Regions from separate parts of the Paraburkholderia kirstenboschensis genome, predicted to be linked through region 2. Evidence: riboswitches for the same ligand, from Rfam matches in the RefSeq annotation. Region 2 holds a riboswitch; the other holds the start of a gene.
What was found. A riboswitch is a leader RNA that binds a small molecule or an ion and turns the genes downstream of it on or off. The one in region 2 is predicted to bind glycine.
Positions count from the first base shown of each region.

Region 1: it holds a riboswitch for glycine, as region 2 does, so the genes downstream of both, RW095_RS21420 (D-amino acid dehydrogenase) here and gcvT (glycine cleavage system aminomethyltransferase GcvT) in region 2, are expected to answer to the same signal.

Region 1 is NZ_CP136512.1:2,776,094-2,781,124, reverse strand. It holds gene RW095_RS21440 (acyl-CoA dehydrogenase family protein) at 1-341, shown strand, start outside; gene RW095_RS21435 (SLATT domain-containing protein) at 432-950, shown strand; gene RW095_RS21430 (YceH family protein) at 961-1,662, opposite strand; gene RW095_RS21425 (lipocalin family protein) at 1,869-2,441, shown strand; glycine riboswitch at 2,498-2,590, shown strand; gene RW095_RS21420 (D-amino acid dehydrogenase) at 2,760-3,971, shown strand; gene RW095_RS21415 (BON domain-containing protein) at 4,037-4,315, shown strand; gene RW095_RS21410 (acetate/propionate family kinase) at 4,337-5,031, opposite strand, start outside.
Region 2 is NZ_CP136513.1:2,671,775-2,676,805, forward strand. It holds gene RW095_RS34705 (UvrD-helicase domain-containing protein) at 1-59, opposite strand, end outside; gene RW095_RS34710 (oxidoreductase) at 468-1,517, shown strand; gene RW095_RS34715 (hypothetical protein) at 1,698-2,048, shown strand; glycine riboswitch at 2,120-2,218, shown strand; glycine riboswitch at 2,252-2,405, shown strand; gene gcvT (glycine cleavage system aminomethyltransferase GcvT) at 2,486-3,604, shown strand; gene gcvH (glycine cleavage system protein GcvH) at 3,682-4,062, shown strand; gene gcvP (aminomethyl-transferring glycine dehydrogenase) at 4,225-5,031, shown strand, end outside.

The DNA.
Region 1 (5,031 bases), on a different replicon from region 2:
TTAGCGCGTCGCTCGCGCGGGCCATCGACGAAGTATTGGTCGCGCGACAGGAAGGACGCACAACCGAAGAGACCTATATTCGCCTCGACATTCAGACATTTCAGGCGCAGCAGATCGCCATCGAGCAGACCTTGCAGGCCGCCACGCTGCTCTTCGAAGTGGGCGGTGCATCCGCGACCAGTGAAACGCGGCGCTTCGACCGCTACTGGCGCAATGCGCGAGTGCTCGCGTCGCACAACCCGGCCATCATTCGCGAGGCCGCCATCGGCGACTTCTACCTGAATGGCAACGCGCACAACGAGCGCTTCGGCATTGCCCGGCCCACAGCCGAGGCCGCCTGACAGCCAGCGCGCCAAGCCGCGCTTTCATGTGGCACAGTAGCGTCAGTGCATGCGCGCGGCGCGCGGCACGCAACTGCCCTGACGAGCCCCATGAAGAACCTGCCAGCCTATGAGCCGCCAGTCGATGAACAGCAGCTTTTGCTGAAATGGATCCGGCGAGCGCGCGAATCGCAAATGAGCCACTATGACATGGCCGATCTGTTGTCCGCACGCGACCGCCAGGTCGGCTGGCTTGTCACCGTATTGGCAGCGTTCGTGGGCACGGCGGTGTTTGCATCGCTGAACACGAACGCGGTTTCGCTGGAGATCAGGATTCTGGTCGGCCTCGTGAGCGTGATCGCCGCGGTGTCGTCGGCGTTGCAAACGTATATGCGTTACGCGGAGCGTGCAGAAAAACATCGCGCGGCAGGCGCACGTTATGGCTCGGTACGACGGCGGCTCGAATCGGTTTTTGCGGGCGACGCCGACGCACGCGACGGCCACTATCTGACCGCGATTCGCGACGAACTCGACCGGCTTGCACAAGACTCGCCGAACGTGCCGCCGCGCAACTTTTACCGTACACAGCGAGCGTTATCCGCCGATCCGCGCCGCGGCACCGACACCTGAGCGGCCGGCCTCAAGCATCGAGATCGTTCGCGTCGATGCCTAGTTCGGCAGCCATGCGCCGCACCACAGCCTGAAGGCGGTTGACCTGATCGGCAAGCCGTTTCTGCTCGGCCTTCACCGCTTCGAACGTGGACAGCGGCACGGTTTCCTCGTCGCCGCCGCCCGGTTGCGCGAACTCGCTCAAGCTCACTTCACCGCACAGCAAGTGCATCCATCTATTCTCGCGCTCGCCTGGCGTGCGAGGCAGCTTGACGACACGCGGGGGATCGTTCGCGGCGAGTTCGTCGAGAAATGCCTCGACCGACGAGATATCGGCAAAGCCATGCAAGCGCGCGCTGTTCAGGCGCAATTCCGCCGCCGTCTGCGGGCCGCGCAGCAACAACGTGGTCAGTAAAGCTGCGGACTGGCTCGGCAGACCGAGCACGCGATTCATGTTGTGCTCGAAGCGCGGCACGCGGCTGCTGCTGCCTTCCATCACGAGGCTTAGGCGTTTCAGACCGTCGAGCGCGGTCAGCACTTCGGCGTCGGTCGCATTCATTACCGGCGAGCGGCCTGTCTTCTGATTGCAGCCCAACGTCAAAGCATTGAGCGACAGCGGATAACTGTCGGGCACCGTGTGCTGTTTTTCGACGAGCACGCCAAGCACGCGCCCCTCTAGCAAGGTCAATGCGCGAATGGCAGGACGGGACGGAGCGTCGGGAGTCGAATTCATTTGATGTAGCGGCATGTGCCGATGTGGTCGTGGATAACACGCCTTACCATCGCTCTGCGAGGTGGCACTTTTCTGGTAGTAGGCACTATGATAAACGGCCCGCGCCCTCACGGCGCATGAATCGCCGCAGCGGACCAGGGGCGCGCGACCCTGCGCTGGGCACGCGGTCTGCTCTCTCATCGTCTTTCTCGACACGGAGTGTTTCAATGCCGATGCGTTCACAGTCGGTCCTGCGCGTGAGCGCTATCTCCCTCGCGGTGGGCGCCGTGTGCCTGCTCGGCGCCTGTGCGCTGACTCCGGGCGGCAAGAGCGGCAACGCGCGCGTGCCCGAGCCCGCCAAACCGGTCGACCTCGGGCGCTATGTGGGCCGCTGGTACGAGTTCGCGCGCTACGAAAACCGCTTCGAAAAAGGCTGCGAGGCGGTGACCGCCGACTACGCCGCGGGTGAAGACGGCCTGATCGACGTGACCAACAGTTGCCGCAAGAACGGCGTTGAAGGGCCGCTCGACGTCTCGAAGGGTCGCGCCAAGGTGGTAGCCGGATCGGACAACGCGAAGCTGAAGGTGTCGTTCTTCGGCCCGTTCTTCGTCGGCAATTACTGGGTGCTGGATCGCGCCGACGACTACAGCTGGTCGATCGTCGGCGAACCTGGCGGGCGCTACCTGTGGGTTCTGACGCGTGAAGCCAAACCGGCCGCGAGCGTGAGAGATGGATTGATCGAGCGCGTGCGTGCGCTCGGCTACGACACGTCGATGTTGCGCGTCACGCACCACGGCTAGCCCGTTAGAAAACACTTGCCGGAAGAAATTTTGCCCGGTATCGTCGTGGCGTTCTGCAAAGCAGCGCGGGAGAGATCGTCCGTAGGCAGGGCGACGCCGACGGAGCAACCGCCCCGGAAACTCTCAGGCAAAAGGACCGCGCAGCAGGAACATCTGGAGAGCGGCGCCGCGCGCGCCCACCGAAGGGGATTCCCGCACACGGCCAGCGCTTTCGCGCAGCGCCGGGAAGAAACTCTCAGGTACATGGACAGATGGGGCATCGGCACCGGTTTCGCATGAAATCGAACCCGGTGATGCTCAACTACTCTGGACCATGTCATGTCACGAATCGCCATTATCGGCGCCGGCATTACCGGCGTTACGACCGCGCACGCCCTCGCGCAATGCGGCCACCACGTCACCGTGTTCGAACGTCACCGCTATGCGGCGATGGAAACCTCGTTCGCCAACGGAGGCCAGCTATCGGCCAGCAATGCAGAAGTGTGGAACAGCACGGCCACGGTTCTGAAAGGCCTGCGCTGGATGTTCACGCGCGACGCCCCGCTGCTGCTCAATCCCCTGCCCACATGGCACAAGTATTCGTGGATGGGCGAATTCCTGCGGCAGATTCCGCACTACCGTGCGAATACCGTCGAAACGGTGCGGCTTGCCATCGCCGCGCGCGAGCATCTCTTTTCGATCGCCGAGCAGGAAGGCATCGACTTCGATCTGGAACGGCGCGGCATTCTGCACATCTACAAGACGCGCAAGGAGTTCGACGCGGCGGCCAAGGTCAATGACCTGCTGCGCGAAGGCGGACTCGAGCGCAGTGCCGTGACGTCGAGCGAATTGCAGCGCATCGAGCCCACGCTGCACGGCGATTTCTACGGCGGCTTTTTCACGCCGTCCGATTCGACGGGCGACATCCACAAGTTCACGCGCGGTCTCGCCGATGCATGCGTGCGCCACGGCGTGCAGTTCCATTACGATGCAGAAATCACGTCGATCGAGCAATCCGCCGAAGGGCGCTTCTCGCTCACAGTGAACCTCGAAGGCGAGACGCAGCGCTTCGGGTTCGAGCGGATCGTCGTGTGCGCCGGCGTGAAAAGCCGCGATTTTGCGGCGATGCTCGGCGACCACGTGAACGTGTATCCGGTCAAGGGCTATTCGATCACCGTCTGTCTCGACGATCAAACGAGCAGGCAGCGTGCGCCGTGGGTCAGTCTGCTCGACGACAGCGCGAAGATCGTGACGAGCCGGCTCGGCGCGGACCGTTTTCGCGTCGCGGGCACGGCGGAGATCAACGGCTTCAATCGCGATATCCGCTCCGACCGGATTGCTCCGTTAGTGGACTGGACGCGACGGCATTTCCCGGAGGTGTCGACCGCGCGCGTGATTCCGTGGGCAGGCTTGCGGCCGATGCTGCCGAGCATGTTGCCCAAGGTCGGGCGCGGAAAACGGCGCGGCGTGTTCTATAACACGGGGCACGGCCACCTGGGCTGGACGCTCTCGGCCGCAACGGCGCAGGCCGTGGCGGGCGCGATGGAGTAGCCTCCCGCCATGAAGACGCGGCATCTGCTAGTGTTGTGCAATCCGCGTCTTGACCTTCAAAATTCATGGCTCTTTCGGGCTTTGCCAATCCTGACAGTGCCGCCCCCGACGGCGCGGACGGCTCGCGTCTGAGCGATGAGCAGATTGGCGAAGAAGCGACGCGGCGGCTTGCATGGGACGCCGCGGTTCCTGAACGTACGATCACGGTGGAAGTGCGCGACGGGCGCATCGTGCTGAGCGGCGAACTCGAACACGATGCGCAACGAATCGCGGCGCTCGAAGACGTGAGGCGCCTGTTCGGCGTCGCGGGTGTATGCGATCGACTCGTTGTGAAGCCCCCGTGAGCAGAGCACGATGCAACAGGCTCAAGCACGATCCGCACGCAGCAACGCGCGACAATGCCTCGCGATCTGCTTCTCTTCTTCGGTATGAAGCGCCCTCACCTTGCCCGATGCGTCGCCTTCATGAAGGCCCAGAAACGACAGCCCCTCGCAGATACGCTTACGCATCTGCACGCTGTGCTCGCCGATGCCGCCGGTGAACACCAGCAAATCTATGCCGCCCAGCAACGCCGCATATCCGCCAATGGTTTTGCGCACCGCGGTCGCGAACGCGTCGAGCGCCAGTGACGCATGCGCGTCGCCCGCCGCCGCGCGTTGTTCGAGCGCCTGCATGTCGCTCTCGCCATCGGCGTAACCGGCCAGGCCGCTGTGCCGGTTCAGAAGCGTTTCCAGCGCGTTTGCGTCGAGCCTTTCCACTCGCATCAGATATAACAGCACGCCCGGGTCGAGGTCGCCGCAACGGGTTCCCATTGGCACGCCGCCGGTCGGCGTCATGCCCATCGACGTATCGACCGAGCGGCCGTCGCGCAATGCGCACACGCTCGAACCGTTGCCGAGGTGGGCAAACACCGCCCGCGCCGGCAGCTTCGCGCCAAGCTGCGCGACGAGCGATTCGTACGAAAGCCCGTGAAATCCGTAGCGAATCACACCGGCGTCCGCATAGCGCCGCGGTAACGCGAGTTGCGCGGCACGTGGCGGCAGCGTCGCATGAAATGCAG
Region 2 (5,031 bases):
CACGGCCCGTCGAGGTAACGGACCGCTTCATTTTGAGCGGGATTCAGGCCTGCGGACATCGTCTGTGGATGGGGTAGTGCGGGTTGAAAAGCGGCTGTTCAGATGGAGCTCTCAAACTCGCCGTTTGGAAGCGGCGCTCGAGGCGCCGCAGCGCAGTATTGCCGGTCGCGAAGCCGGCGCCACGCCGCGCGGCGTGCGCTCGGGGAATGCATGCCACGCGTTGTGAAGCCCGCCCGGCGAGCCTCGGTTCGCGCGAGAGGAGCGATGTTAACACGGATGAAATCGGCGGATAGATTCAGTCGACGAATCCCGCGGATAGAACCGGCGGCCACCGCGTCGCGAGAAAAGACGGTGCTTCGGCGCTTCGCGTGCCGTCGCAATCCCCGTCCCGGCCATGCCACAATGACGGCGTTGCGCGCCGTCGCCGCGGTGGCAAAGCGGCGCGCCGTTTTTGCAGGAAGACACGCATGTCCGCATCGCTGAAAATTGGGTTGATGGGTTACGGATTCGCAGGCGCAACCTTTCATGCGCCGGTGATCGAGCACTGCGGCCGCGCCAGCGTCGCCGCCATCGCGACCGGCAGACCGGAGGTCGCGCTCGCCGACTATCCGCACGCGAAAGTGGTGGCCGATCTCGACGCGTTGCTCGCGCTCGCGCAGATCGACTGCGTGGTGATCGCCACGCCGAACGACACGCACTTCGATCTCGCGCGCCGTACGCTCGAAGCAGGCAAGCACGTCGTGGTCGACAAGCCGGTCACGCTTAGCGCCGCCGACGCTCGCACGCTCGCCAACATCGCACTCGCGCGGGGCAAGCTGTTCGTGCCGTTTCATAACCGTCGCTGGGACGGCGATTTCATGACCGTTCGCGATCTGCTCGCGAGCGGTGAGTTGGGGCGCATCACGCACTATGAATCGCATTTCGACCGGTTCCGACCCGAAGTACGTCAGCGTTGGCGCGAGGAAGCGTCGCGCGGCGGCGGCCTGCTGTTCGATCTCGGACCGCATCTGATCGACCAGGCACTGGCCTTGTTCGGCGCGCCGCAGACCGTGTCCGCAACCGTGCGCACGCATCGCGATCAGGCGAGCGCGCCCGACTACGTGCATATCCAGTTGGGCTACGGCGAATTCGAAATCGTGTTGCACGCGAGCGCGCTGACGGCGATCGTCGCGCCGAGGTTCGCCATTCACGGCACACGCGGCAGTTACGTGAAATACGGGCTCGACACGCAGGAAGACCAGTTGAAAGCCGGCTTGCGTCCGGGCGACGAGGGCTTCGCGGCCGGCAATGCCGCAGGCACGTTGCGCGTGCTGGAGGGCGACCGCGAAGTAGAGCGCGAAGTGCCGACGGGCAATGGCGATTACGCGAGCTTCTACATCGCGCTCGCCGAGGCGATCCAGCACGGCGTGAAGTTCCCGGTGAGCCCGCAAGATGCCGTCGACGTGATGACGATTATCGAGCTCGCGGCGCGCAGTTCCGACGAAGGCGTGCGCCTGCCGTTCCAGCGGATCCGCTGAACGGCGTTGCCGGTTTGCGGTGTTGCCGGCGCGACGCAGAACGCCGCGCCGGCAAAACTGACAAACCGGAAAGCAATATGACGTTACAAATGAGCCGGCCGTCCGGGTCAGCGCTCGTCTGCCGTGATCCGTTGCTACGCCTGTAGCACAGCAAAACCACAACGACTTCACGGAGTGTTCATGCCACGTCCCATCCGCGCCTTCGCCGCATGCGCATTACTCAGTTCGCTCGCCGCCTGTGTCGTGGCACCGCAGCCCGAACCGGCGCCGCGCCCAAGCCCGCAACACATCGCCGATAAACGCTTGCATCAAGTCGACGGCCGCATCGAAAATCTGAGCCGCCGTATCGACAATCGCGTGAACCAAGGCTATTACCCGCCGCCGCAAGGGGAGGCGTTGCATCATCGGCTCGATGTGATCCGGCGCGAGGCGCACGAGATGGCCGGGCAACATGGCGGCGGCTTATCCGCCGACGAACAGCGCGTGCTGAACCAGGAACTGGACGGCGCGGCGCATGCGATCGGCGAATAAGGGCGGATAAGGGTGAATAACGGCGAATAAACCGTTCATTTGACAAGCCTCCGGCCCTCGCGTACATTCGCCGCACGCGTCGGGAGAGCGCGCTGGCCGCTGATTTCGCAGGCCGCGCCGCCGAAGGGGCACACCCGCAAACTCTCAGGCAAAAGGACCGAACGCGTCGAAAAACCCGTCTCAACGCAACATCAAGGCGCCGTTTTTCGCACTCTGGAGAGCGGCAGTAGCCGTCTGCATCGCAATGTCGTGCAGATCCTGGCAAGCTGCCCACCGAAGGGGCGCGCGTTCCGCCGTGACAAATCAACGTCGCCACGGCAGCGCAATCTCTCAGGTATCGAGGACAGAGGGGCCATGCAGATCCACGCTCGCAGCCAGCAGGCCGCGAGGCGCGGCTCCGCATGGCCTTTTTTGTTTCGCGAGACGCCCGAGGCCCCATGACCGAACTCAAACACACTCCGCTCAACGCCACCCATCGCGCGCTCAATGCCCGCATGGTCGATTTCGGCGGCTGGGACATGCCCGTCAACTACGGCTCGCAGATCGACGAACATCGCGCCGTGCGTACCGACGCCGGCATGTTCGACGTCTCGCACATGTGCGTGATCGACTTCACCGGGGAGCGCGTGCGCGCCTTCTTCGAATATGCGCTGGCCAACAACGTCGCGAAGCTGCAAACGCCTGGGCGCGCGCTGTACTCGTGCCTGCTGAACGCGGACGGCGGCGTGATCGACGACCTGATCGTCTATTACTTCGGGGAAGATCATTTCCGCGTGGTGGTCAACGCGGGCACCGCCGACAAAGACATCGCGTGGTTCAAGCAACTCAACGAAGGCGGCTTCGGCCTGACCATCACGCCGCGCCGCGATCTCGCGATCGTCGCCGTGCAAGGTCCGAACGCGCGTGAGAAGGTCTGGCAAACGGTACCGGCCATCCGCTCTGCAACCGAAACACTCAAGCCCTTCAACGCCGCGCGCGTCGAAGCAACGCCGTTCGGCGAATTGACCGTCGCCCGCACCGGCTATACCGGCGAAGACGGCTTCGAGATCATCGTCCCGGCCGATCACGTCGTCGCGTTGTGGAATGCGTTGCAAGCACAAGGCGTGCGGCCGGCAGGTCTCGGCGCGCGCGACACGCTGCGTCTCGAAGCCGGCATGAACCTGTACGGCCAGGATATGGACGACAACATCTCGCCGCTCGACGCCGGCCTCGCGTGGACCGTCGACCTCACCTCCGCGCGCGATTTCGTCGGCAAGAGCCGGCTGGAAGCGGACGGCTCGCGCGCCGCGTTCGTCGGTCTGATCCTGCTGAAGGAGAACGGCAAGGCGGCAGGAGTGCTGCGCGCGCATCAGAAAGTCGTCACGCCGCACGGCGAAGGCGAAATCACCAGTGGCACCTTCTCCCCGACCATGCAGGAATCCATCGCCTTCGCGCGGGTGCCGAAAGGCGTGCAGCCGGGCGACACCGTTCACGTTCAAATTCGTGACAAATCGGTGCCCGCAAGCGTGGTAAAACTGCCGTTCGTGCGTAACGGCAAAGTACTCGCGGCGAATTGAACCACTGCAAGCAGCCGGCGCGTGCGTCCTTTTCCAGTTTTTAGTCCATATCGAATCACACCGCATAGGAGCATCCGATGAGCATCCCGGCCGATCTGAAATACACCGAATCGCACGAGTGGGTCCGCACCGAAGCGGACGGCACGCTGACGGTCGGCATCACCGACCACGCGCAGGAAGCGCTCGGCGACATCGTCTTCTTCGAAGTACAGGAACTGGGCAAGACCGTCACGGCCGGCGATACGGTCGCCGTGATCGAATCGGTGAAAGCCGCTTCGGATATTTACGCGCCGGTTTCCGGCGAAATCATCGAAGCGAACACCGCCGTGGCCGACACGCCCGATTCGGTCAACAGCGCCCCGTATGAAAGCTGGCTCTTCAAGATCAAGCCGGCCTCGGACGCGACGCAGGACCGTTTGATCGACGCGGACGCGTACTCGAAGTCGATCGGCGCCTGATTCACTTTTATCTATAACCCGACAGGTGCGGCGCGTCCCTCGTGAATCACACGGGACCGCGCTCTGAAGAAAGTCCCTTTGGGGATGACCCTTCAGGAGACCTGGCGCTTGGCGCCAGGTCTTGGACGGTCCAGCACGGACAGCCGCACCGCCAGGAACACCATGAAGCTCGAACACCCGGATCGTCTGATGAACCGCACTCCTCTCTCGCTCGCCGCGCTCGAAGTGCATGACGCCTTCGCTGAACGGCATATCGGCCCGGATGCGGCCGACCAGAAAGCGATGCTCGAAGCCTTGGGCTTCACGTCGCGCGCCGCGCTGATCGACGCCGTCATTCCAAAGACGATCCGCCGCACGGAAGCGCTGCCGCTCGGGCCCTTCGCACAGCCTAAGAGCGAAGCAGAAGCGCTCGCCGCGCTGCGCGAACTCGCGGACAAGAACCAGGTGTTCCGCTCGTACATCGGCCAGGGTTATTACAACGCCCACACGCCGACGGTGATCCTGCGTAACGTGCTCGAGAATCCCGCGTGGTACACGGCCTACACGCCGTATCAGCCGGAAATCTCGCAAGGCCGCCTCGAAGCGCTGCTGAACTTCCAGCAAATGATCGTCGACCTGACGGGTCTCGCGATCTCGAACGCGTCGCTGCTCGACGAAGCCACCGCCGCAGCTGAAGCAATGACGCTGCTGCAACGCGTGGGCAAGCCGAAGTCGAATGTATTCTTCGTCGCCGACGACGTGCTGCCGCAAACCATCGAAGTGGTGAAGACGCGAGCCACGCCAGTCGGCATCGAAGTGAAAGTGGGCCCGGCTGCCGAAGCCGCGAACGCAAATGCATTCGGCGTGCTGCTGCAATATCCGGGCGTGAACGGCGACGTGCGCGACTACCGCGCGCTGACTGAGGCGGTCCACGCAGCGGGCGGCCACGTGGTGGTCGCCGCCGACCTGCTCGCGCTGACCGTGCTTACG